DNA from 3 places in the Streptomyces sp. NPDC056480 genome. Region 2 is predicted to be linked to each of the others. Evidence: riboswitches for the same ligand, from Rfam matches in the RefSeq annotation. Region 2 holds a riboswitch; each other region holds the start of a gene.

Region 1 (7,569 bases), on a different contig from region 2:
CGGCCGCCGGTCGGCAGGTCGGGGCCGGGCACGAAACGCATCAGCGTCTCGAGGTCGGCGCCCGGGTGGCGGATCAGGTGGCGGGCGGCCGCGATCACCTCGCCGAGGTTGTGCGGGGGCATGTTGGTCGCCATGCCGACCGCGATGCCCGACGCGCCGTTGACCAGCAGGTTCGGGTAGGCGGCGGGCAGCGCCACCGGCTCCCGCTCCTGGCCGTCGTAGTTCGGCGAGAAGTCGACCGTGTCCTCGTCGATGGACTCGGTCATGAGCAGGGCGGCCGGGGCCATCCGGGACTCGGTGTACCGCATGGCGGCCGGCGGGTCGTCGTTGCCCAGGGAACCGAAGTTGCCGTGGCCGTCGACCAGGGGGAGCCGCATGGAGAAGGGCTGTGCCATGCGGACCATGGCGTCGTAGATCGAGGCGTCGCCGTGCGGGTGGAGCTTGCCCATCACCTCGCCGACGACACGGGCGCACTTGACGAAGCCCCGGTCCGGCCGGAGCCCCATCTCGTTCATCTGGAAAACGATGCGTCGCTGGACGGGCTTCATGCCGTCACGGGCGTCCGGGAGGGCACGCGAATAGATCACCGAGTACGCGTACTCGAGGAAGGAGCCCTGCATCTCGTCGACAACGTCGATGTCGAGGATTCGCTCCTCGAACGCGTCGTCCGGCGGCGGTGTCTTCGTGCTGCGGCGGGCCATCGCGGCTGCGGCTCCTTCACCAACAAGGTTGATCTGACGCGGACCATTGTGGACCGTGCCACCGACAACGCCGACCGCGACCCGGAAGAGGGACATCTCCCGGGGGCGGGAACTTCGCCAGGTGTCGGCGCGCTTGCATACAGTGGCAGGACTTTTTCACATCGCGATCGAAGGGACGTACATGCCCATGGGTCACACGGCCACGGCCGAGGCCGGCTCCGGCGGCCTGACAGCGACCGAGCACCGGTTGGCGAACGGCCTGCGCGTGGTGCTCTCGGAGGACCACCTGACCCCGGTCGCCGCGGTCTGCCTCTGGTACGACGTCGGCTCGCGGCACGAGGTCCCGGGCCGCACGGGCCTCGCTCACCTCTTCGAGCACCTGATGTTCCAGGGCTCGAAGCAGGTCCAGGGGAACGGGCACTTCGAGCTCGTGCAGGGCGCCGGCGGCTCGCTCAACGGCACGACGAGCTTCGAGCGCACCAACTACTTCGAGACCATGCCCACGCACCAGCTGGAGCTCGCGCTCTGGCTGGAGGCCGACCGCATGGGCTCGCTGCTCGCCGCCCTGGACGACGAGTCCATGGAGAACCAGCGGGACGTCGTCAAGAACGAGCGCCGCCAGCGCTACGACAACGTGCCGTACGGCACGGCCTTCGAGAAGCTGACCGCCCTGGCCTACCCGGAGGGGCACCCGTACCACCACACGCCGATCGGGTCGATGGCCGACCTGGACGCGGCCACCCTGGAGGACGCGCGGAACTTCTTCCGCACGTACTACGCCCCGAACAACGCCGTGCTCTCGGTCGTCGGGGACATCGACCCGGAGACGACCCTCGCCTGGGTCGAGAAGTACTTCGGATCCATCCCGGGCCACGACGGCAAGCCCGCACCGCGCTCCGGCGACCTGCCCGAGGTCATCGGCGAGCAGCTGCGCGAGGTCGTCGAGGAGGAGGTCCCGGCCCGCGCGCTGATGGCCGCCTACCGGCTGCCGCACGACGGCACGCGCGCGTGCGACGCCGCCGACCTGGCCCTGACGGTCCTCGGCGGCGGCGAGTCCTCCCGGCTGCACAACCGCCTGGTCCGCCGCGACCGCACGGCCGTCGCCGCCGGCTTCGGCATGCTGCGGCTCGCGGGCGCGCCCTCGCTCGGCTGGCTGGACGTCAAGACCTCCGGCGGGGTCGAGGTCCCGCAGATCGAGGCGGCCGTCGACGAGGAACTCGCCCGGTTCGCCGCCGAGGGCCCCACGCCCGAGGAGATGGAGCGCGCGCAGGCCCAGTTGGAGCGCGAGTGGCTCGACCGGCTCGGCACCGTCGCGGGCCGCGCCGACGAACTGTGCCGGTTCGCCGTGCTGTTCGGCGACCCGCAGCTCGCGCTGACCGCCGTCGACCGCGTCCTGGCGATCACCGCCGACGAGGTGCGGGACGTCGCCGCGGCCACGCTGCGCCCCGACAACCGCGCGGTGCTGGTCTACGAGCCGCTGGCGACCGAGCAGAGCGAGAACGCCGACGGCGACGACGAGGAAGAGGGAGCGGACCAGTGAGCGACGCCGCCGCGTCTTTGACGAGCATGGACTTCCACCCGCAGCCGAGGCCCGGCACCGCCCGGCCCTGGGCCTTCCCGGCCCCGGACCGCGGCGCCCTGGACAACGGCCTGACGGTGCTCACCAGTCACCGCCCCGGCCAGCAGGTCGTGGCCGTGGAGATCTTCCTGCCGGCCCCGCTGGACGCCGAGCCCGCCGGTCTCGACGGTGTCGCCACCATCATGGCCCGCGCGCTCTTCGAGGGCACGGACCAGCAGAGCGCCGAGGAGTTCGCGGCCGAGCTGGAGCGCTGCGGCGCCACGCTCGACGCGCACGCCGACCACCCGGGCGTACGGGTCTCCCTGGAGGTTCCCGTCTCCCGGCTGCCCAAGGCGCTCGGTCTCGTCTCCGAGGCCCTGATCGCGCCGGCGTTCCTCGAGACCGAGGTCGAGCGCCTGGTGCGCAACCGCCTCGACGAGATCCCGCACGAGACGGCCAACCCGGCCCGCCGCGCCGCCAAGCAGCTCTCCAAGGAGCTCTTCCCGGCCGAGGCCCGGATGTCCCGGCCGCGCCAGGGCACCGAGGAGACCGTCGAGGCGATCGACGCCGCCGCGGTCCGCGCCTTCTACGAGGCGTACGTCCGGCCGGCCACGGCCACCGCCGTGGTCGTCGGCGACCTCATTGGTGTCGACCTGGACAAGGTCCTCGCCGAGACCCTGGGCGCCTGGACCGGCGAGCCGGCCGAGCCGCTCCCGATGCCGCCGATCACCGCCGACGACACCGGACGGGTCGTCATCGTGGACCGTCCCGGCGCCGTCCAGACCCAGTTGCTGATCGGCCGGGTCGGACCCGACCGCCACGACAGCGTCTGGCCGGCCCAGGTCCTGGGCACGTACTGCCTCGGCGGCACGCTCACCTCGCGGCTCGACCGGGTCCTGCGGGAGGAGAAGGGCTACACGTACGGCGTGCGCGCCTTCGGGCAGGTGCTCCGCTCGGACGGCCGGGGGAACGGCGCCTCGATGCTCGCCATCAGCGGTTCCGTCGACACGCCCAACACCGGTCCCGCTCTTGACGACCTGTGGAAGGTGCTGCGGAAGCTGGCCGCGGAGGGGCTCACCGACGCCGAGCGGGAGACGGCCGTGCAGAACCTGGTGGGGGTCGCGCCGCTCAAGTACGAGACCGCCGCCTCCGTCGCCGGGACGCTCTCCGACCAGGTCGAGCAGCACCTCCCGGACGACTACCAGGCCCAGTTGTACGCCCGGCTGGCCGAGACCGGCACGGTCGAGGCGACCGCGGCCGTGGTCAGCGCCTTCCCCGTGGACCGGCTCGTCACCGTGCTCGTCGGCGACGCGGCGCAGATCGCGGAGCCGGTGCGCGCGCTCGGGATCGGCGAAGTGACCGTCGTGACCGGCTGATTCACACCGCGGACACGGCAAGAGAGGGCCCCGACGGCGCAGTTCGTCGGGGTCCTCCCCTTTGTCCGTATTGAGGTTAAGGGTGGCTGTATGCCCTGTGGCATGTCTTACAAAATGCGTGTCCGGTTGGTGATTGAAAGACGATCCGCATAGCGTCGGTGCGTCTGTTCGTCAGTTGCACGTGCCGCACCCGCGGCATCGGACAGACATCGCCGAGTCCCCGTCAGGCGCGAGCCTGGGGAGCCGGGGACCCACGCGTAGTCCCTGGGGTGAATCGGGCGCCTTCGTCTCGTACGGAGGGGCTCGTAGGAGACCTTCCTGCTCCGAACCCGTCAGCTAACCCGGTAGGCGAGAGGGAAGGAAAGGATCAGCCCCTACATGGCGTTCACCCGTGCCACCGGGAAGCATCGTGCTCCGAGCCGGATGGCGCGCCGCGGCGTGGGCATCGCCGGCGCGGCGACGCTCGCCACCACCGGCGTCATCGGAACCCTCGCTTCCCCGGCGCTCGCCGCCGACACGGACAACCGCTCGCTCGAGGACACCGGTCTCATCAAGGTGATCACCGAGGACTCCCTCGCCGAGCGGATCGACGCCCAGGCCGCCGCCCAGGAGCAGGAGGCCTTCGAGGTCGCCGCCAAGGCGAAGGCCAAGGCCGAGGCGAAGCGCAAGGCCGAGGCCCGCGCCAAGGAGATCCGCGAGGCCGAGCAGCGTGCGGCCCGTGAGGCCGAGCGTCGTCGTCTGGCCTCCTTCCAGCTGCCCGTCGAGGGCACGTACGTGTCCACCGGCTACCAGACCGGCGGCTCGCTGTGGTCCTCCGGCAGCCACTCCGGCATCGACTTCCACGCCTCCTACGGCAGCAGCGTCGTCTCCGTCGGCTCGGGCACCGTCGTCGAGGCCGGCTGGGGCGGCGCGTACGGCAACAACATCGTCATCCGGATGAACGACGGCACGTACACCCAGTACGGGCACCTCTCCTCCATCGGGGTCTCCGTCGGCCAGACCGTCGAGCCGGGTGAGCGGATAGGCATCTCGGGCTCGACCGGGAACTCGACCGGCCCGCACCTCCACTTCGAGGCGCGGACGACGTCCGAGTACGGCTCCGACATCAACCCGGTCTCGTACCTGCGCGCCCGCGGCGTCAACGTCTGATCCAGGACGGTCCAGGACGCCCTCGCGCGGGGCCGGCGGTTCCGCCGCCGCCCCCCCCCGCATCGCAAAAGCCCCGGCTCGTACAGAGCCGGGGCTTTTCGTCGGCCGCGGGACATCGATATTCCGCCGGGGCATCGGAAATTCCGGCGTGCTGCAATAGAGTCGCAGATCGGGCGCAGAACAGGCGCCGTCGGAATTGACTCGCGCAGACCAAAGGCGGAGGTCGGACATGCGCATTCCCGCGCACTCGGTATGCACGGCGATCCGGGACGACATCGTCTCCGGCGTCTTCGAGCGGGGCAGCCGGCTGACCGAGGACCAGCTGGCCCGCCGGTACGGGGTGTCCCGCGTCCCGGTCCGCGAGGCCCTGCGCACCCTGGAGTCCGAGGGCTTCGTCGTCTCCCGCCGCCACGCCGGGGCGCATGTCGCCGAGCCCACCGACCAGGAGGCCGCCGATCTGCTCGACATGCGGGCGCTGCTCGAACCGCTGGGGGCGGCCCGCGCCGCCCAGCGGCGCACGGAGGCCCATCTCAAGGTGCTGCGCGGCCTGGTCAGGCTGGGGCAGGAGCGGGCCAGGCGCGGGCAGGGCGAGGATCTGCGCTCACTCGGCGGCTGGTTCCACGAGACCCTCGCGCAGGCCTCCGGCAGCCCGGCCCTGACGGCGCTGTTGACCCAGCTGCGGCACAAGATCGCCTGGATGTACGCGGTCGAGCAGCCCGAGCGGCCGGTGGACGCCTGGGCCGAGCACGGTGCGATCGTGGACGCGGTGGCGCGCGGCGACGCCGAGCGGGCGCGGACGCTGACCGCGCTGCACGCGGAGCGCTCGCAGTCGTTGCACCGTCTCAAGAGGCCGGACCGCGGCCGTGTGAGGGTTTCGCAACATGCAGTCAACACGGCGAGTTCCCGGAATTAACGCGCGCATCGTATACATGGAATAGCAATTCGGCGCCGCTGCTTCGTGCTGCCCGAAAAGAGGGGCAGTGTAAAAGCGAAAGGCCGCCACCGCCGGAATTCCGGCGATGGCGGCCTTTCGTCGTACAGAGGGGGCGACCCGGATCAGACGGTCTCGGGAAGCTCGTCCAGACCCTCGGCGACCAGCTTCGCCAGACGGTCCAGAGCGGCCTCGGCGCCGTCGGCCTCCGAAGCGAGCACGATCTCCTCGCCGCCCTGCGCGCCCAGGCCGAGCACCGCGAGCATGGAGGCGGCGTTCACCGGGGTGCCGTCGGACTTGGCGATCGTCACCGGAACGCCGGAAGCCGTGGCGGCACGGACGAAGATGGACGCGGGGCGGGCGTGGAGGCCCTCGGCCCAGCCGACGTTGACGCGGCGCTCAGCCATGGTGTTGCCCTTCAAGTCTCAAGCGGGTTGTCTAGACCAGTCTCTCACGGGATGCTGCGTGCTCGCGCCGACCTTCGGCCCGGATCGGACCGCCGTTCGGCCCTCCCTCACCGTGCGCGGTGCGCTCCCTACCTTGCACGGCGGACCCCCGCCGCGCGAGCGGTGTCGCGGCCGTGTCGCGGCCGGTGTCATCACCGTGTCGCGACCCGTGCCACCACCGTGCCGCGGCCGTAGGCTGACCCCATGCAGAGCGCGTCGGACCAGCTGCCGGAGCACGACTACCCCGACCACTGGGAAGCGGACGTGGTGCTCCGCGACGGCGGCACCGCGCGCATCCGGCCCATCACGGCCGACGACGCGGACCGCCTCGTCAGCTTCTACGAACAGGTCTCGGACGAGTCGAAGTACTACCGCTTCTTCGCCCCCTACCCGCGGCTGTCCGCCAAGGACGTGCACCGCTTCACCCACCACGACTTCGTGGACCGGGTCGGCCTCGCGGCGACGGTGGGCGGCGAGTTCATCGCCACCGTGCGCTACGACCGCATCAACGACCGTGGCCTGCCCGCCTCCGCCCCGGCCGACGAGGCCGAGGTCGCCTTCCTCGTCCAGGACGCCCACCAGGGACGCGGCGTCGCCTCCGCCCTGCTCGAACACATCGCGGCCGTCGCGCGCGAGCGGGACATCCGGCGTTTCGCCGCCGAGGTGCTCCCCGCCAACACCAAGATGATCAAGGTGTTCACGGATGCGGGCTACACCCAGAAGCGCAGCTTCGAGGACGGGTCCGTACGGCTCCACCTCGACCTCGAACCCACCGACCGCTCCCTCGCCGTGCAGCGCGCGCGGGAGCAGCGGGCCGAGGCCCGCTCCGTGCAGCGCCTCCTCACCCCCCGGTCCGTGGCCGTCGTGGGCGCGGGGCGGGCACCCGGCGGTGTCGGCAGGACCGTTCTCCGCAACCTCCTCGGGGCCGGGTACACCGGACGTGTGTACGCGGTCAACGCCGCGCTCGCCGGGAGCGACGGGCCCGCCGAGTTCGACGGCGTCCCCGCCCACGCCTCCGTCGCGGCCATCGGTGAACCCGTCGACCTCGCGATCGTCGCCGTCCCCGCCGAACGGGTGCCGGAAGTCGTCGCCGACTGCGGCGAGCACGGCGTCCAGGGCCTGGTCGTCCTCTCCGCCGGATACGCCGAGAGCGGGGCCGACGGGCGCGAGCGGCAGCGCCAGCTGGTCCGGCAGGCCCGCTCGTACGGCATGAGGATCATCGGGCCCAACGCCTTCGGGATCATCAACACCGCCGCCGACGTCCGGCTCAACGCCTCCCTCGCCCCGCAGATGCCGGCCGCCGGGCGGATCGGGCTCTTCACCCAGTCCGGCGCCATCGGCATCGCCCTCCTCGCCGGTCTGCACCGGCGGGGCGCCGGGCTCTCCTCCTTCATCTCGGCGGGCAACC
Region 2 (7,569 bases):
TGGTTGAGTAATTCGGCCATGTCCGGCAACTCGGGTCGTCCACACAGTCGTCACGCGAAAGGCGCTCCTATGCGTTCCGGGAACGGACGTCACCGTCGCCCCCGTCAGGCCCCCGCAATCGTCGTCGCCGCGGGCGTGACCGGCTCCGCCATGGCGCTGCCGCTGCTCGCCACCGGGTCCGCCTCCGCCGCCGACGCCGCCACCTGGGACCGCGTCGCCGAGTGCGAGTCCGGCGGCCAGTGGAGCGCCAACTTCGGCAACGGCATGTACGGCGGGCTCCAGTTCACCCAGGACAGCTGGGAGCGGAACGGCGGCCTGACGTACGCGCCCAGCCCCGACCTGGCCAGCCGCGCCCAGCAGATCGCGGTGGCCGAGAAGGCCCTTGCCAAGGGGTCCACCGAGTGGGCCACCTGCGCGCCGATCGCCGGCCTCACGAACGACGGCACCTCGCCCGGCGTGGATCCCGGCCCCGCGAGCGTCCCCAAGGCCCCCACGGGCCCGGTTCCCGAGTCGAACTGGACCACCGGTCTTCCCGGGACCTCCGAGGGGTCCTCGTCGGACGCGAAGGAGTCCAAGGCGTCCAAGGACGCGAAGAAGGCCACGGAGTCGGCTTCGCCCACCGCACCCGCCACTCCCGTCTCGCCGACCGCTCCCGTGACGCCGACCACCCCGGCGAGCCCCTCCGTGTCGACCGACCCGAGCCACCCGACGGTGCCCACCACGCCGGTCACGCCCGATGAGTCCGTTACGCCGGTTACGCCCGGTACGCCCACTGCGCCGGGAGCCACCACGCCCGGCGGGCCGACGGACGACGTGTCGCCGGCCACTCCCGGAACCGGGAAGCACCGGGGTGACGCCGCTCCGGAGGAAACCGGCAAGTCGGACAGTTCAACCGAATCAGGTAGACATGCTTCATCGGGTAACAAGCTGACCGAAAACCCCCTGGAGAAGTCCCCGGCTGACGCTTCGAAGGAATCGGACGCAACGGACAGTCAGGGCAAGTCGGGCGCCTATCTCGTGCAGCCGGGCGACAATCTGTCCGACATCGCACAGGAGAACGAACTCCCCGGAGGCTGGACCGCCCTCTACGACGCCAACCGGCAGACCGTGGGCGTCGATCCGGACCTCATCCTCCCTGGTCAGGCCCTCGACCTGACGGCGGGTTCGACCGCGTCGGCGGAGTAGTTCAGGGTCATATGTCCGGTTCTGGGCAAGTGAGACATGGGTCTCTTCGCCCCAACTGGCGTGTCACGCCCGCAAACTCCGCTTCCGTCGCGTCTCACCTGCACAAACAACCCCCGCCGGAAGGCAAGTAGGGGCGATATTTCCGCAATGCGCCTCTTTGAACTTCCGGTGGGTCTGTGTCTACGGTCGTCACCGCTCGCCACCGCGGGCCCCGTCGACCGAAACGCCGAATCCTGCCGTCGGCCGATGGGAACAGTCGTCGCGCAAGCGCCGAAGGCAGGAGTGGGGGACCCAAGGTAAGTGCCGGTCCCGGCCGTTGAGACAGACGGCCGGCGAACGGCTTGGGGTGAAGCCGCGTGCTAGGACACGCGGCCGGGCAACTTTCCGGCCCGAACCCGACAGCTCACCTCACAGGCGTCGGTGAGGAGAATCTCCATGCTGTTTTCCGGTAAGGGCAAACACCGCCGTCCGTCCAAGGCCACCCAGGTCGTCACGCTCGTCGGCGTCACCGGTGTCGCCGTCGCCGCCCCGCTGATGACCGCGGGCACCGCCTCGGCCGCCACGGTCTCCGAGTGGGACACCGTCGCCGCGTGCGAGTCCGGCGGCAACTGGTCCATCAACACGGGCAACGGCTACTACGGCGGCCTGCAGTTCTCCGCCTCCACCTGGGCCGCGTACGGCGGCACCGCCTACGCCGCGACCGCCAACCAGGCGTCGAAGTCCCAGCAGATCGCCATCGCCGAGAAGGTCCTCGCGGGCCAGGGCAAGGGCGCCTGGCCGTCCTGCGGCGTGGGCCTCTCGGGCGCCTCGCCGAACACCGGCGCCGCCGAGAGCGCGCCGCAGCAGAGCACCCAGCAGCCGCAGCAGGAGCGGAAGGCCGAGCAGCCGACCACCCGCAGCGAGCAGCGCCAGGCCCCGAAGAAGGCCGCGCAGCAGCAGGCCGCTCCGCAGGCCGCCGCGAAGAAGACCGTCACCACCCCGACCGGCAAGAAGGTCAAGAAGGGTGACGGCGAGTACAAGGTCGCGGCCGGCGACACCCTCAGCAAGATCGCCCAGGCGCACGGCGTCAAGGGCGGCTGGGCCAAGCTCTTCGAGCTGAACAAGGACGTCGTCGAGGACGCCGACCTGATCTACCCGGGCCAGCAGCTTCACCTGAAGTGAGCCCGGCGGCTCGCGTGAGTCCGGCGGCTCACGCGGCCCCTCCGACCCTCCCGCGGTGACCACCCCGGCCCGACGCGCCCATCCCCCGTGCGCGTCGGACCGGGGTTCCCCCGTTTCCGGAGGGCGTACGGAGGGACCGGCGGAGGTACTGAGGGGGAGGGCCCGCAGGAACAGCGGACCGCCCACACGGTTACCGGCCGGTAGATCTGAGGCCCTTCGTCCCGACATGCCTGCCCTTGGGTCCTTTTTCGTCCCAGGGGGCGGGCGCCCGGCTGGCCGGAGCCCCCGAGCCGGTTAGGCTCTTGTCGCAAGGCCAAGCGACCCTGCACCGACCTTGCGTCACATCCAGCGTCACATCCCAAAAAGGAGATGCTCGTGCCGTCCATCGACGTCGTCGTAGCCCGGGAAATCCTGGACTCCCGAGGCAACCCCACGGTCGAGGTCGAGGTCGGCCTCGACGACGGCAGCACCGGTCGTGCTGCTGTTCCGTCCGGCGCCTCCACCGGTGCGTTCGAGGCCATCGAGCTTCGCGACGGTGACCCGAACCGCTACCTGGGCAAGGGTGTCGAGAAGGCCGTCCTCGCCGTCATCGAGCAGATCGGCCCGGAGCTCGTCGGCTACGACGCCACCGAGCAGCGCCTGATCGACCAGGCCATGTTCGACCTGGACGCCACCGAGAACAAGGGCTCCCTCGGCGCCAACGCCATCCTCGGCGTCTCCCTCGCCGTCGCGCACGCCGCGTCCGAGGCCTCGGACCTCCCGCTCTTCCGCTACCTCGGCGGCCCGAACGCGCACCTGCTGCCCGTTCCGATGATGAACATCCTCAACGGTGGGTCGCACGCCGACTCCAACGTCGACATCCAGGAGTTCATGATCGCCCCGATCGGCGCGGAGTCCTTCTCCGAGGCCCTCCGCTGGGGCGCCGAGATCTACCACACCCTCAAGGCCGTGCTGAAGCGCAAGGGCCTCTCCACCGGCCTCGGCGACGAGGGCGGCTTCGCGCCGAACCTCGAGTCGAACCGCGCCGCCCTCGACCTCATCGTCGAGGCCATCAAGGAGGCCGGCTACACCCCCGGCTCCGACGTCGCGCTCGCCCTCGACGTGGCCGCGTCCGAGTTCTACAAGGACGGCAAGTACGAGTTCGAGGGCAAGTCCCGCTCGGCCGCCGAGATGACCGAGTACTACGAGGAGCTCGTCTCCGCGTACCCGATGGTCTCCATCGAGGACCCGCTGTACGAGGACGACTGGGCCGGCTGGAAGGTCCTCACCGACAAGCTGGGCACCAAGGTCCAGATCGTCGGCGACGACCTCTTCGTCACCAACCCGGAGCGCCTGGCCCGCGGCATCGAGGAGGGCACCGCGAACGCCCTCCTGGTCAAGGTCAACCAGATCGGCTCGCTGACCGAGACCCTCGACGCCGTCGAGCTCGCCCAGCGCAACGGCTTCAAGTGCATGATGTCCCACCGCTCCGGCGAGACCGAGGACGTCACCATCGCCGACCTCGCGGTCGCCGTGAACTGCGGCCAGATCAAGACCGGCGCCCCGGCCCGCTCGGACCGCGTCGCCAAGTACAACCAGCTGCTGCGCATCGAGGAGATCCTCGACGACGCCGCGGTCTACGCCGGCCGCAGCGCCTTCCCGCGCTTCAAGGGCTGATCACCCCGCACGGCTGATCGACGGCTGAGCCCCTCCGCAGGGCGGCTTCCGTACGTCCCCGTACTCGGTCCCGTACCGTGTGCGGGGACGTCCGCGTGAACAGGGGAGGCGACACGACATGGCCGCGAAGGACCGGGACCGGTTCTCCACCGCGACCCGGATCAGACTGCTCGGCGAGCAGACCGCCGCCCGTGTCTACCGCTCCCAGACCCGCCGCCAGGCCCGCCGCTCCCGGCTCACCGGCCGCGCGGCCTTCCTCGCCCTGGTCGTCTGCTCCCTCGTCGTGGCGCTCGCCTACCCGATGCGGAGCTACGTCTCCCAGCAGGGCGAGATCGCCGAACAGGAGCGCAGGGCCGCCGACGCCGCCCGCCGGGTCGAGGAACTCAGGGACGAGAAGGCCCGCCTCCAGGACCCGGCCTACGTCCGCCGCCTCGCCCGCGAGCACCTCCACTACGTGCTTCCCGGCGAGACCGGCTTCACCGTGAACGACCCCGACGCGGAGCAACGGCCCCGCGGCGACCAGGGAGCGGCGGACCGCCCCTGGTACGACAACCTCTGGGACGGCGTCGACCACGCCGACCGCCCCTGACCCCTCCTCCGCACCAGACGAGCAAGGCAACCGAGAGAAACATGGAAACGCCCCCTCCGCAGACCGAACGCACCGAGCCCACCGAGCGGGACATCGCCGCCTTCGAGCTCCAGCTCGGCCGGCCGCCCCGCGGCCTGCGCGCCATCGCGCACCGCTGCCCGTGCGGCAACCCGGACGTCGTCGAGACCGCGCCCCGGCTCCCCGACGGCACGCCGTTCCCGACCACGTACTACCTGACCTGCCCCCGGGCGGCCTCGGCCATCGGGACCCTGGAGGCCAACGGGGTCATGAAGGAGATGCAGGCCCGGCTCGCCACCGACCCGGAGCTCGCCGCCGCCTACCGGGCCGCGCACGAGGACTACATCGCGCGCCGTGACGCCATCGAGGTCCTGGAGGGCTTCCCGAGCGCCGGCGGCATGCCGGACCGCGTGAAGTGCCTGCACGTCCTCGTCGGCCACTCGCTGGCCGCGGGACCCGGTGTGAACCCGTTCGGCGACGAGGCGCTCGCGATGCTGCCGGAGTGGTGGGCGAAGGGCGCCTGCGTCACACCGTGCGCGGACGAGGAGAAGAAGGAGGGGACGGAGTGACCCGGGTCGCCGGAATCGACTGCGGTACGAACTCCATCCGCCTCCTCGTCGCCGACGTCCACCCGGACACCGGTGACCTGATCGAGCTGGACCGGCGGATGACGATCGTCCGGCTCGGGCAGGGCGTCGACAAGACCGGCCGGCTCGCCCCCGAGGCCCTGGAGCGGACCTTCGCCGCCTGTCGCGCGTACGCCGAGGTCGTCAAGGAGCTCGGCGCCGAGAAGCTGCGCTTCGTCGCCACCTCCGCCTCCCGCGACGCCGAGAACCGCGCGGACTTCGTGAACGGCGTCGTGGAGATCCTCGGTGTCGAGCCCGAGGTGATCACCGGCGACCAGGAGGCCGCGTTCTCCTTCACCGGTGCCACCGGCGAGCTGCACGGCGACGACCGCCGTCTCGTCGTGGACATCGGCGGCGGCTCGACCGAGTTCGTCGTCGGCAACCGGCACGTCGAGGCGGCCCGCTCCGTCGACATCGGCTGCGTCCGGCTCACCGAGCGGCACGTCCGGCACGACCCGCCGACCGCCGAGGAGGCCGACGCGATCCGCGCCGACGTCCGGGCCGCGCTCGACCTGGCGGCCGAGACCGTCCCGATCGACACCGCCGACACCCTCGTCGGGCTCGCCGGATCGGTCACCACGGTCGCCGCCATCGCCCTCGGGCTCCCCGAGTACGACTCCGAGAAGATCCACCACGCCCGGATCTCCGCCGCCCAGGTCGCCGAGGTCGCCGACCGGCTGCTCGCCTCCACGCACGCGGAACGGGCGGCGATCCCCGTCATCCACCCCGGCCGGGTCGACGTGATCATCGCCGGCGCGATCGTCCTGAGGGAGATCGTGGAGCGGGTCGGAGCCCACGAGGTCGTCGTCAGTGAGCACGACATCCTCGATGGGATCGCCCTATCCGTCGCATAGCGGGCACCTATCGACGCCCCCGGCGACATGTCGTCGGGAAAGTTCGTGAAGTTCTTCACAAGGAAAAGGGCCCTGATGGCGTCCGAGGGGGGTCTTTGGGCCCTTCGGGTGGTGCCTCAGGGCCCTTTCGTAGGTGCGGAGGCCGATTCGCTCGATGTTTCCATCGTGTGAACGGGTGCCCCGGTTCAGCGTTAACGGGGGCTCTCCGGGCCAGTTCACAAGGGGTGAACAACGTTCGCCCCGGCACTCCGGTTCCTTTGCAGCACCATGACATGGATCACGTGGGCGGCGGAGTGTAGCAGAGGTGTCCGGAGACCTTGTGAAGGGGCGCACGAGCACCCCCCTCAGGAGGGGTGGATACTCGATCTCATGAGCACCACGGAGCGTCCCAGGATCCTCGTAGTAGGCGGCGGGTACGTAGGCCTGTACGCAGCTCGGCGCATCCTCAAGAAGATGCGCTACGCGGAGGCGACCGTCACGGTCGTCGACCCGCGGTCGTACATGACCTACCAGCCCTTCCTCCCCGAAGCCGCCGCCGGCAGCATCTCGCCGCGCCACGTCGTCGTCCCGCTGCGACGCGTCGTGCGCGGAGCCGAGGTGCTCACCGGCCGGGTCACCACCATCGACCAGGACCGCAAGGTCGCCACGATCGCGCCGCTCGTCGGCGAGGCGTACGAGCTGCCTTTCGACTACCTCGTCATCGCGATGGGCGCCGTCTCCCGTACCTTCCCGATCCCCGGCCTCGCCGAGCAGGGCATCGGCATGAAGGGCATCGAGGAGGCCATCGGCCTGCGCAACCACGTCCTCGAGCAGCTCGACAAGGCTGACTCGACCACCGACGAGGAGGTCCGCCGCAAGGCGCTGACCTTCGTCTTCGTGGGCGGCGGCTTCGCCGGCGCGGAGACCATCGGCGAGGTCGAGGACCTGGCCCGGGACGCCGCGAAGTACTACCAGAACGTGTCGCGCGAGGACATGCGCTTCGTCCTGGTCGACGCGGCCGACAAGATCCTCCCCGAGGTGGGCCCCAAGCTCGGCCAGTACGGCAAGGAGCACCTGGAGAGCCGCGGGATCGAGATCTACCTCGAGACCTCCATGGACTCCTGCGTCGACGGCCACGTCGTGCTGAAGAACGGCCTCGAGGTCGACTCCAACACGATCGTGTGGACCGCCGGCGTGAAGCCGAACCCGGCGCTCTCCCGCTTCGGTCTGCCGCTCGGCCCCCGCGGCCACGTGGACTGCAACGAGAAGCTCCAGATCAACGGCCTCGACTACGCCTGGGCCGCGGGCGACAACGCCCAGGTCCCGGACATGGTCGGCCGCAAGGCGGGCAACCCGAACGCCTGGTGCCCGCCGAACGCCCAGCACGCCCTGCGCCAGGCCAAGGTCCTCGGCGACAACGTGGTGGCCGGCATGCGCGGCTTCCCGCAGAAGGAGTACAGCCACGCCAACAAGGGCGCGGTGGCCGGACTCGGTCTGCACA
Region 3 (7,569 bases), on a different contig from region 2:
CGGGACGGCTTCGCCCCGCTGCTGCCCGACACGGCGATCGGGCTCGGCGACCTCGACGCCCTGGAGCGGGAGCTGCGCAAGGGCGACGTGGCCGCCTTCGTCGTCGAACCGATCCAGGGCAAGGGCGTCCACGAGGCCCCGCCGGGCTTCCTGCGCGCCGCCCAGGAGCTGCTGCACCGGCACGGGGCGCTGCTCATCGCCGACGAGGTGCAGACCGGCCTCGGCAGGACCGGCGACTTCTACGCGTACCAGCACGAGGACGGCGTCGAACCCGACCTGGTCTGTGTCGCCAAGGCGCTCTCCGGGGGCTACGTGCCGGTCGGCGCCACCCTCGGCAAGGACTGGATCTTCAAGAAGGTCTACTCGTCGATGGACCGGGTCCTGGTCCACTCGGCGAGCTTCGGGTCGAACGCGCAGGCCATGGCGGCCGGGCTCGCCGTCCTCGCGGTCATGGAGGACGAGGGTACGGTCGCGCACGCCCGCCGGATCGGCGACCTGCTCTCCGGGCGGCTGAAGGAGCTCGTGCCCCGGTACGAGCTGCTCCACGAGATCCGCGGGCGCGGACTGATGATCGGGATCGAGTTCGGCCGGCCGTCCTCGCTCGGGCTGCGCGGGCGCTGGACCATGCTCCAGGCGGCCCGGAAGGGTCTCTTCGCCCAGATGGTCGTCGTCCCGCTGCTCCAGCGGCACCAGATCCTCACCCAGGTCTCAGGGGATCATCTGGAGGTGATCAAGCTGATCCCGCCGCTGGTCGTCGACGAGGCGGACGTGGACCGGTTCGTCACCGCCTTCACCGCGGTCATGGACGACGCCCACGGTGGCGGCGGGCTGATGTGGGACTTCGGGAAGACCCTGGTGAAACAGGCTGTCGCGCAGCGCTGACCGTACGACCCCGGGCTTTTGCCTCTGAGGCAATAAACTTGCCTCAGAGGCACGATCCTGGCGGAATGGACGCATGGACCACGTCCCCGGGGAGACCTCCCCGGAACCCGTCACCCCGGCCCCCGGCGCCCCTGGCGCCGCCGGCCCCGACGTCCTGCCCGACGTCGCCCCGCAGCTGCGGGCCCTGCGCCGCCGCCGGGGACTCACCCTGGAGGCCGCAGCGCAGCGGGCCGGCCTCTCGCCGGCCCACCTCTCGCGTCTGGAGACGGGGAACCGGCAGCCCTCGCTCCCGATGCTGCTGGCCCTCGCCCGTATCTACGGTACGACGGTCTCGGAGCTCCTCGGCGAGGCGCCCCCCGAGCGCGACCCCGTCGTCCGCGCCGGGCGCTCCGAACCGGTCGAGGCCGACGGCTGGATCTACCGCCAGGCGGGCGGCGCCGGGCGCGCCCTGCAGTGCCTGCGGGTCCACGTGCCGTACGCCACCCGGGCCGACATCGTGCGCGTCCACCCGGGCGAGGAGTGGATCCACGTCCTGGAGGGCCGGGTGCGGCTCGCGCTCGGCGAGGCCGTCCACGTCCTCGATCCCGGGGACAGCGCGCACTTCGACTCGCTGACCCCGCACCGGATCGGGGCGGCGACCCCCGGCGGGGCCGAGCTGCTCTTCGTCCACACCCTGATGCAGAGCCCCGTCGCCGAGCTGTGTCTCGGCGACGGCACTCCGCACCGACGCTGATCCCGCGTACTTCCTTCGAAAGAAAAGGACCGAGATGTCCGAGAAGTCACGAGCTGTCACCGGCGAAGAGCGAGGCGAGGGCAAGTTCCCCAAGGGTCTCGTCCTGCGCCTCTTCGCCTATCTGATCGCCGGGCACCTCTTCGCCGGCTTCCTCTACCTGCTCTTCATGCTCGGCGGGCAGAACCAGTAGCGGGTCCTGGTCACGCCTCCGTGAGCAGGCGCTCGCGCAGCCGCTCGCGGGTCTCCGGGGACAGCTTCAGGCCCTCCGAGAGGTAGGCGTCCACCGAGCCCCAGGTCGCCTCGATCGTCTCGAAGGCGCCCCGCAGATACTCCACCCGCGCGTCGAACAGCGGGCTCAGCAGCTCCATCACCTCGGGCGACATCGCGTCCGGGGCGGTGGAGCTGCGGCGCACCTTGTAGCGGCGGTGCGGGTCGTTCGACTTCACGTAGTCGGCCTCGATCGCCTCCCGCTCGACCCCGACGGCCAGCAGTGTGATCGCGATGGAGAGCCCGGCGCGGTCCTTGCCGGCCGCGCAGTGCATCAGGGCGGGGAGGCTGTCCTCGGCCAGCGCGTGCAGGATCCGGCTGTGCTCCGGGGTCCGCTCGACCACCATCTTCCGGTACGAGTCGGACATTCGGGTCGCGGCCTTGCCGTCGCCCAGGATGTCCCGCAGCTGCTCGATGTCGCCGTCGCGGACCAGCTTCCAGAACTCCTTTCCGTCGGCCGGGTCGTTGAGGGGTATGTTCACGTTCCGTACACCCGGCAGATCGACGTCCGGGCCCTCGACCTTCCGGTCGGCGAGGTTCCGGAAGTCGAAGACGGTGTGCAGGCCGAGCGAGTCGAGGAAGGCGACGTCCTCCTCGGTGGCGTGGGCGAGGTGGCCGCTGCGGTAGAGGCGGCCGGGGTGCACGGCGCGCCCGTCCGTCGTCGGCAGGCCGCCCACGTCCCGGAAGTTGCGGACCTCGGCCAGCTCGGGCTCGTTCGCTTCGATGGGCGGGACCTGCGGCAGCTGCTGCGTCACGGATGCTCCTGAGGGTCGACGTTCGGGTGCCCGACGCGAGATCGGTTCCAGGGGCAATCATCCAGGTGGGGCCGGGCCGGCGCACCCCCCTGGACGGGAATGGGTGATCTGTCCGAATTGGGGCCTTACGTATAACGCGCCCTGTTTGCAGGCGAGATGAGCCGCAGCGCGTGAGCAGGGTCATAGAAGTGACGGATCGTGGCCGACGGGCCGGAGCAATTGCCGTACGGAAAAAGGAAATCGAGGGTCCGTCATCCACGGAGGGTGACCGGAATTCCGGGCGGAAGGACGTACCCGGAAAGCCGGTGGAAATCACTGGCTTGTTCGCGTCGACCCCGCTCGTCTAGCGTCACCGTCAATCCGGTCGGACCGCCGAATCCTGCCACCGTCCGGAATTCCACTCATCCCATGCGTGGCAGGAGCGGGGGACCCAGGAAGTACGCCGGTCCCGCGACACAGGACGGCTCGGGGTGAAGCCGCGTGAGAGCGCGGCCGGACATCTCCAGTCCGAACCCGACAGCTCACCTCGTAGGCGCCGGAGAGGAATTCGCCATGCCCGCGAAGGGTAAGCACCGCCGCATCAAGTCCAACCGCCTCACCCGCGGAATCGCCGCCGCCGGTACGGGAGGTGCCGTCGTCGCCCTTCCGCTCCTCGGTGCCACCGGCGCCCACGCCGCCGAGCAGGCCGCCCCGGCCGCCGCTCCCGGCCAGGCCGTCACCGCCGCCGCCCAGGTGAAGGCCCCCGCCTCCGCCAAGGCCGCGCCCGCCGCCGCGAAGGCCGCGCCGAAGACGTACTCCGTCGTGCGGGGCGACTACCTGTCGAAGATCGCCGCCGAGCACCACCTCACCGGTGGCTGGCAGAAGCTGTACGCGGACAACCGTCAGGTCGTCGGCGAGAACCCCTCGCTCATCCTGCCCGGCATGAAGCTCACCCTCGGCGCCAAGAGCACCGCCAAGGCCGCCGCGCCGAAGAGCTCCGCGCCCAAGGCCGCCGCGCCGAAGAGCGCCGAGAAGAACGGCGACACCTCGCGCGCCTCCCGGAGCAGCGAGCGCTCCGCCGCCCCGGCCAAGAGCGCCCCGGCCGCGAAGGCGGCGCAGTCCTCGGAGTCCTCCGGCGCCGCGACCTCCGCCTCCGGCTGGTTCGCCCCGGTCAGCGGCGGCATGTCCACCCCGTACCGCGCCGCCGGCTCCATGTGGTCCTCCGGCTACCACACCGGTGTCGACTTCATGGCCTCCACCGGCACCACGATCGTCGCGGTCGGCCCCGGCACCGTCTACTCCGCCGGCGACGGCGGCGCGTACGGCAACCAGGTCGTCATCCAGCACGCCGACGGCACCTTCTCGCAGTACGCCCACCTCTCCTCGATCTCCGTCTCCGCCGGCCAGACCGTGAGCGGCGGAGAGCAGATCGGCCTCTCCGGCGCGACCGGCAACGTCACCGGCCCCCACCTGCACTTCGAGATCCGCACCGGGCCGGACTACGGCTCCGACATCGACCCGATCGCCGCGCTGCGCCAGCACGGCGTGAACATCTGACGCACCGTCGCCACCCGAGGCCCGGCACACACGTGCCGGGCCTCCGGCGTGTTCCCGCTCTATTCCGGCTTGGCAAATTCTTTATCGGTGGCATATGTCACCCGGCGTCAACCCCTCCTTACGGTCGCGTAGGTCACATCCGAAGGGGAAGGATGTGCTCCCGTGGCAGACGATTCGAGATCAAGAGACAAGCACGCATTCGGGTCGTACGCGGCGATCGGTGACAGCTTCACCGAGGGCGTCGGAGACCCCGGGCCCGACGGGACCTACGTCGGCTGGGCGGACCGCTTCGCGGTGCTGCTCGCCGACCAGCTGCCGGAGCACGACGCCTTCCGCTACGCCAACCTGGCCGTACGCGGGCGCCTCCTCGACCAGATCGTGGCGGAACAGGTCCCCCGGGCGAAGGAACTCGCCCCCGACCTGGTGACCTTCTGCGCCGGCGGAAACGACATCATCCGCCCCGGCACCGACCCCGACGAGGTCGCCGAACGCTTCGAGCGCGCCGTCGCCGAACTCACCTCCGCCGTCGGCACCGTCATGGTGACCACCGGCTTCGACACCCGCGGCGTCACGCTCCTCAAGCACCTGCGCGGCAAGATCGCCACGTACAACGGGCACGTCCGGGCCATCGCGGACCGCTACGGCTGCCCGGTCCTCGACCTCTGGTCCCTGAAGTCCGTCCAGGACCGGCGCGCCTGGGACGACGACCGCCTGCACCTCTCGTCCGACGGCCACACCCGGGTCGCCCTGCGCGCCGCCCAGGTCCTCGGCATGCCGGTGCCGGCCGACCCGGACCAGGCGTGGCCGCCGGTACCCCCGCGCGGCACGCTCGAGGTGCGCCGCGACGACATCCACTGGGCCAGGGAGTACCTCGTGCCCTGGATCGGCCGTCGGCTGCGCGGCGAGAGCTCCGGCGACCACGTCGAGGCGAAGCGCCCCGACCTCATGCCCCTGTAGTTCCGGGGACAGCCGGCGGGTGCACGCCGGCGGGGATCCGCTCCAGGACCCCGCCGGCGAACACGTCGTACAGGGGCAGCGTCTCCAGATGGACGTAGCCGATGTGGCAGTCGCAGACGGCGAGGGGACAGGCCCGGGGGCGGAGGGCGGCGCGGTACGAGCCGTCGTACAGGTTCCCCAGCTCGGCCTTGACGAAATGGCAGCGCCGTACCGTCCCCTCGCCGTCCACCGAGATCACCGACTCCCCGGTCCGGCACGGCAGCCCCGCCGAGCGGTGCGGATGACGGCTGTACGGGAAGAGCGGGTCGATCCGCGTCCACTCCGCGGCCTCCGCGTCGGTGTACGCGTGCCCCTCCGCGGCGTTCACCCAGAGGTAGACGTGCGCCGGCAGCGCGGCCCGCAGCCGCCGGGCGTGCTCCGCGTGCTCGGGAAGCCCGACGACGCCGACGCTGAAGCGGACGCCCCGCTCCGCCAGCTCCCCGCACTTGGCGAGGAAGCGCTCGTACGGCGTCTGCCCCGGGTGGTACGTGCACCAGAGCGCCACGCTCTCCGGGTCAGCCTCCGCCAGCCAGTCGGTCCGGCAGCTCAGATTCGTCTGGATCGCCACCCGCTCCACGTGGGGGAGCCGGGACAGCTCGACCAGCGCCCGCCGGTACCAGGAGCGGACCAGACCCTCGCCCCAGGGGGTGAAGAGGACGCGCAGCCGGTCCTCGGTCTGCCCGGCGGCCCACCCGGTGAACCGTTCGAGCGCGGCCCGGTCCGCGCGCAGCTGCTCCCGGCTGTCCCGGCGCTTGGCGAACGGGCAGTACGGACAGTCGAAGTCGCAGGAGGAGAGCGGCCCGCGGTAGAGCAAGGTCAGGTCCATGCCGGTGCCCGGGATCGGCGACGGTGTCAGGCCCGTGCCCATGCCCGTGCCCGTGCTCGTGACCGTGCCCGTGACCGTGCCCGGGATCGGGATCGGGATCGGGATCGGCGGAGGTGTCAGGTCCACGGTCGCCGCCTACTTCGGTTCGTACGCGGCCATCGCGGCCCGCACCGAGGGGGAGAAGAGCTCCGGGCCGAGGCCGTCCGAGTGGGCCAGGCCCTCCGCGGACAGCCGGAGCAGCCCGGCCGGAGCCGTCTCGTCCAGCCAGCCGAGGGCCTCGAAGCGGCCCAGCTCCGCCGGGAAGTCCGCGAACGGCGAGGCGCCGAAGCGCTCCTCGTACCCGGCGACCGGCATGCCCTCGGCCTGGAGCAGCGACTGCAGCAGATGGCGGCGCCTGGCCTCCCCGGCGTCGACCCAGCGGCCGACCTCGGCCCGCGAGAAGTCCGCGGTCTCCGTGTACGCGTCGATGATCGAACGGATCTCCCGCATGTCGACGGCGTAGTCGAAGGAGTAGTGGAGGGCCGAGGTGTACGAGCGGGCCCCGCAGCCCAGGCCGATCATGCCGTCGGTCTGACAGGCGTAGTCGTCGGGGCCCAGCGGGGCCGCGTCCGTGCGGCGGAACATCCGCATCGACACCTGCTCGTAGCCGTGCGCGAGGAGATGGTCCCGGCCGTGCCGGTAGAGGCGAAGCCGCTGCTCGTCCCACTCCCGGTCGGCGGTGGGGGAGATCCGGCCGAGCCCGGTGAGCGGCCGGACGTACAGCGGATAGAGGTACAGCTCCTCCGGGCGCCAGACGAGGGCGGCGTCGAGCGAGGACCGCCAGGACTCCTCCGTCTGGCCGTCGATGCCGTAGATCAGGTCGATGTTGAGCACGGGGACACCCGAGTCCCGGATCCGGCCCAGGGCCGATTCGACGTCGGCACGGCGCTGCGGCCGGACGGCCGCCCGCGCCTCGGCCTCCACGAAGCTCTGCACCCCGATGCTGAGCCGGGTCGCGCCCCGCTCGGCGAGCAGGGCGAGGCGGTCGGCGGTCGCCGTCGCGGGCGAGGTCTCCACGGACAGCGGCACCGCCCGCAGATCCACGCCCATCCGCTTCTCGGCGATGTCGCAGAGCCGCTCCAGCTCGGCGGCGGTGAGGAAGGTGGGCGTGCCGCCGCCGAACGCGGCCGTCGCGAACCGCACCGGGGCCGCGTCGCCGAGGGACTCGCGGACGGCCGTGGCCTGCCGGTCGAGGGCGTCGAGATAGCGGGTGGTCAGCTCGTCGGGGGCGCCGATCCGGGTGAAGAGATTGCAGAAGCCGCAGCGGACCTCGCAGAACGGTATGTGCGCGTAGAGGGAGAGCGCGTCCTTCGGCTCGTCCCGCCAGAGCGCGGCGAGCGAGGGCGCGGGGTCGGGGAGCGGCCGGTACGCCGTCTTGTGCGGGTAGGCGTAGACATAGCTCCGGTACGGCCGCGGGGCGGCAGTGTCGCCCAGGCCACGGACTTCGGTCATGCCACGACCTCCTGCTCCGGGCCGGTGAGCTCGAACTCGGCGTACGGGACCGTCCACACGACCTCGTGGCCGAGCCGGTGGCC

Evidence for each region. Region 2 has a riboswitch for cyclic di-AMP ahead of ACFQ79_RS29120 (transglycosylase family protein). Riboswitches for the same ligand answer to the same signal wherever they lie in the genome.
Region 1: it holds a riboswitch for cyclic di-AMP, as region 2 does, so the genes downstream of both, ACFQ79_RS10340 (M23 family metallopeptidase) here and ACFQ79_RS29120 (transglycosylase family protein) in region 2, are expected to answer to the same signal.
Region 3: it holds a riboswitch for cyclic di-AMP, as region 2 does, so the genes downstream of both, ACFQ79_RS22945 (peptidoglycan DD-metalloendopeptidase family protein) here and ACFQ79_RS29120 (transglycosylase family protein) in region 2, are expected to answer to the same signal.

What each region holds. Positions count from the first base shown of each region.
Region 1 covers NZ_JBHTSA010000016.1:63,468-71,036, forward strand. Annotated here, with positions in the region: gene ACFQ79_RS10325 (DNA topoisomerase (ATP-hydrolyzing) subunit A) at 1-701, opposite strand, end outside; gene ACFQ79_RS10330 (M16 family metallopeptidase) at 883-2,241, shown strand; gene ACFQ79_RS10335 (M16 family metallopeptidase) at 2,268-3,635, shown strand; cyclic di-AMP (ydaO/yuaA leader) riboswitch at 3,836-4,001, shown strand; gene ACFQ79_RS10340 (M23 family metallopeptidase) at 4,014-4,784, shown strand; gene ACFQ79_RS10345 (GntR family transcriptional regulator) at 5,014-5,697, shown strand; gene ACFQ79_RS10350 (HPr family phosphocarrier protein) at 5,841-6,122, opposite strand; gene ACFQ79_RS10355 (GNAT family N-acetyltransferase) at 6,366-7,569, shown strand, end outside.
Region 2 covers NZ_JBHTSA010000084.1:16,510-24,078, forward strand. Annotated here, with positions in the region: gene ACFQ79_RS29115 (transglycosylase family protein) at 70-1,185, shown strand; cyclic di-AMP (ydaO/yuaA leader) riboswitch at 1,444-1,617, shown strand; gene ACFQ79_RS29120 (transglycosylase family protein) at 1,621-2,346, shown strand; gene eno (phosphopyruvate hydratase) at 2,716-4,002, shown strand; gene ACFQ79_RS29130 (septum formation initiator family protein) at 4,121-4,591, shown strand; gene ACFQ79_RS29135 (DUF501 domain-containing protein) at 4,633-5,178, shown strand; gene ACFQ79_RS29140 (exopolyphosphatase) at 5,175-6,089, shown strand; gene ACFQ79_RS29145 (NAD(P)/FAD-dependent oxidoreductase) at 6,459-7,569, shown strand, end outside.
Region 3 covers NZ_JBHTSA010000053.1:28,008-35,576, forward strand. Annotated here, with positions in the region: gene ACFQ79_RS22925 (aspartate aminotransferase family protein) at 1-882, shown strand, start outside; gene ACFQ79_RS22930 (helix-turn-helix domain-containing protein) at 956-1,615, shown strand; gene ACFQ79_RS22935 (DUF6126 family protein) at 1,650-1,805, shown strand; gene ACFQ79_RS22940 (tyrosine-protein phosphatase) at 1,816-2,637, opposite strand; cyclic di-AMP (ydaO/yuaA leader) riboswitch at 2,998-3,185, shown strand; gene ACFQ79_RS22945 (peptidoglycan DD-metalloendopeptidase family protein) at 3,190-4,173, shown strand; gene ACFQ79_RS22950 (SGNH/GDSL hydrolase family protein) at 4,336-5,130, shown strand; gene ACFQ79_RS22955 (STM4011 family radical SAM protein) at 5,117-5,995, opposite strand; gene ACFQ79_RS22960 (STM4012 family radical SAM protein) at 6,131-7,486, opposite strand; gene ACFQ79_RS22965 (STM4013/SEN3800 family hydrolase) at 7,483-7,569, opposite strand, start outside.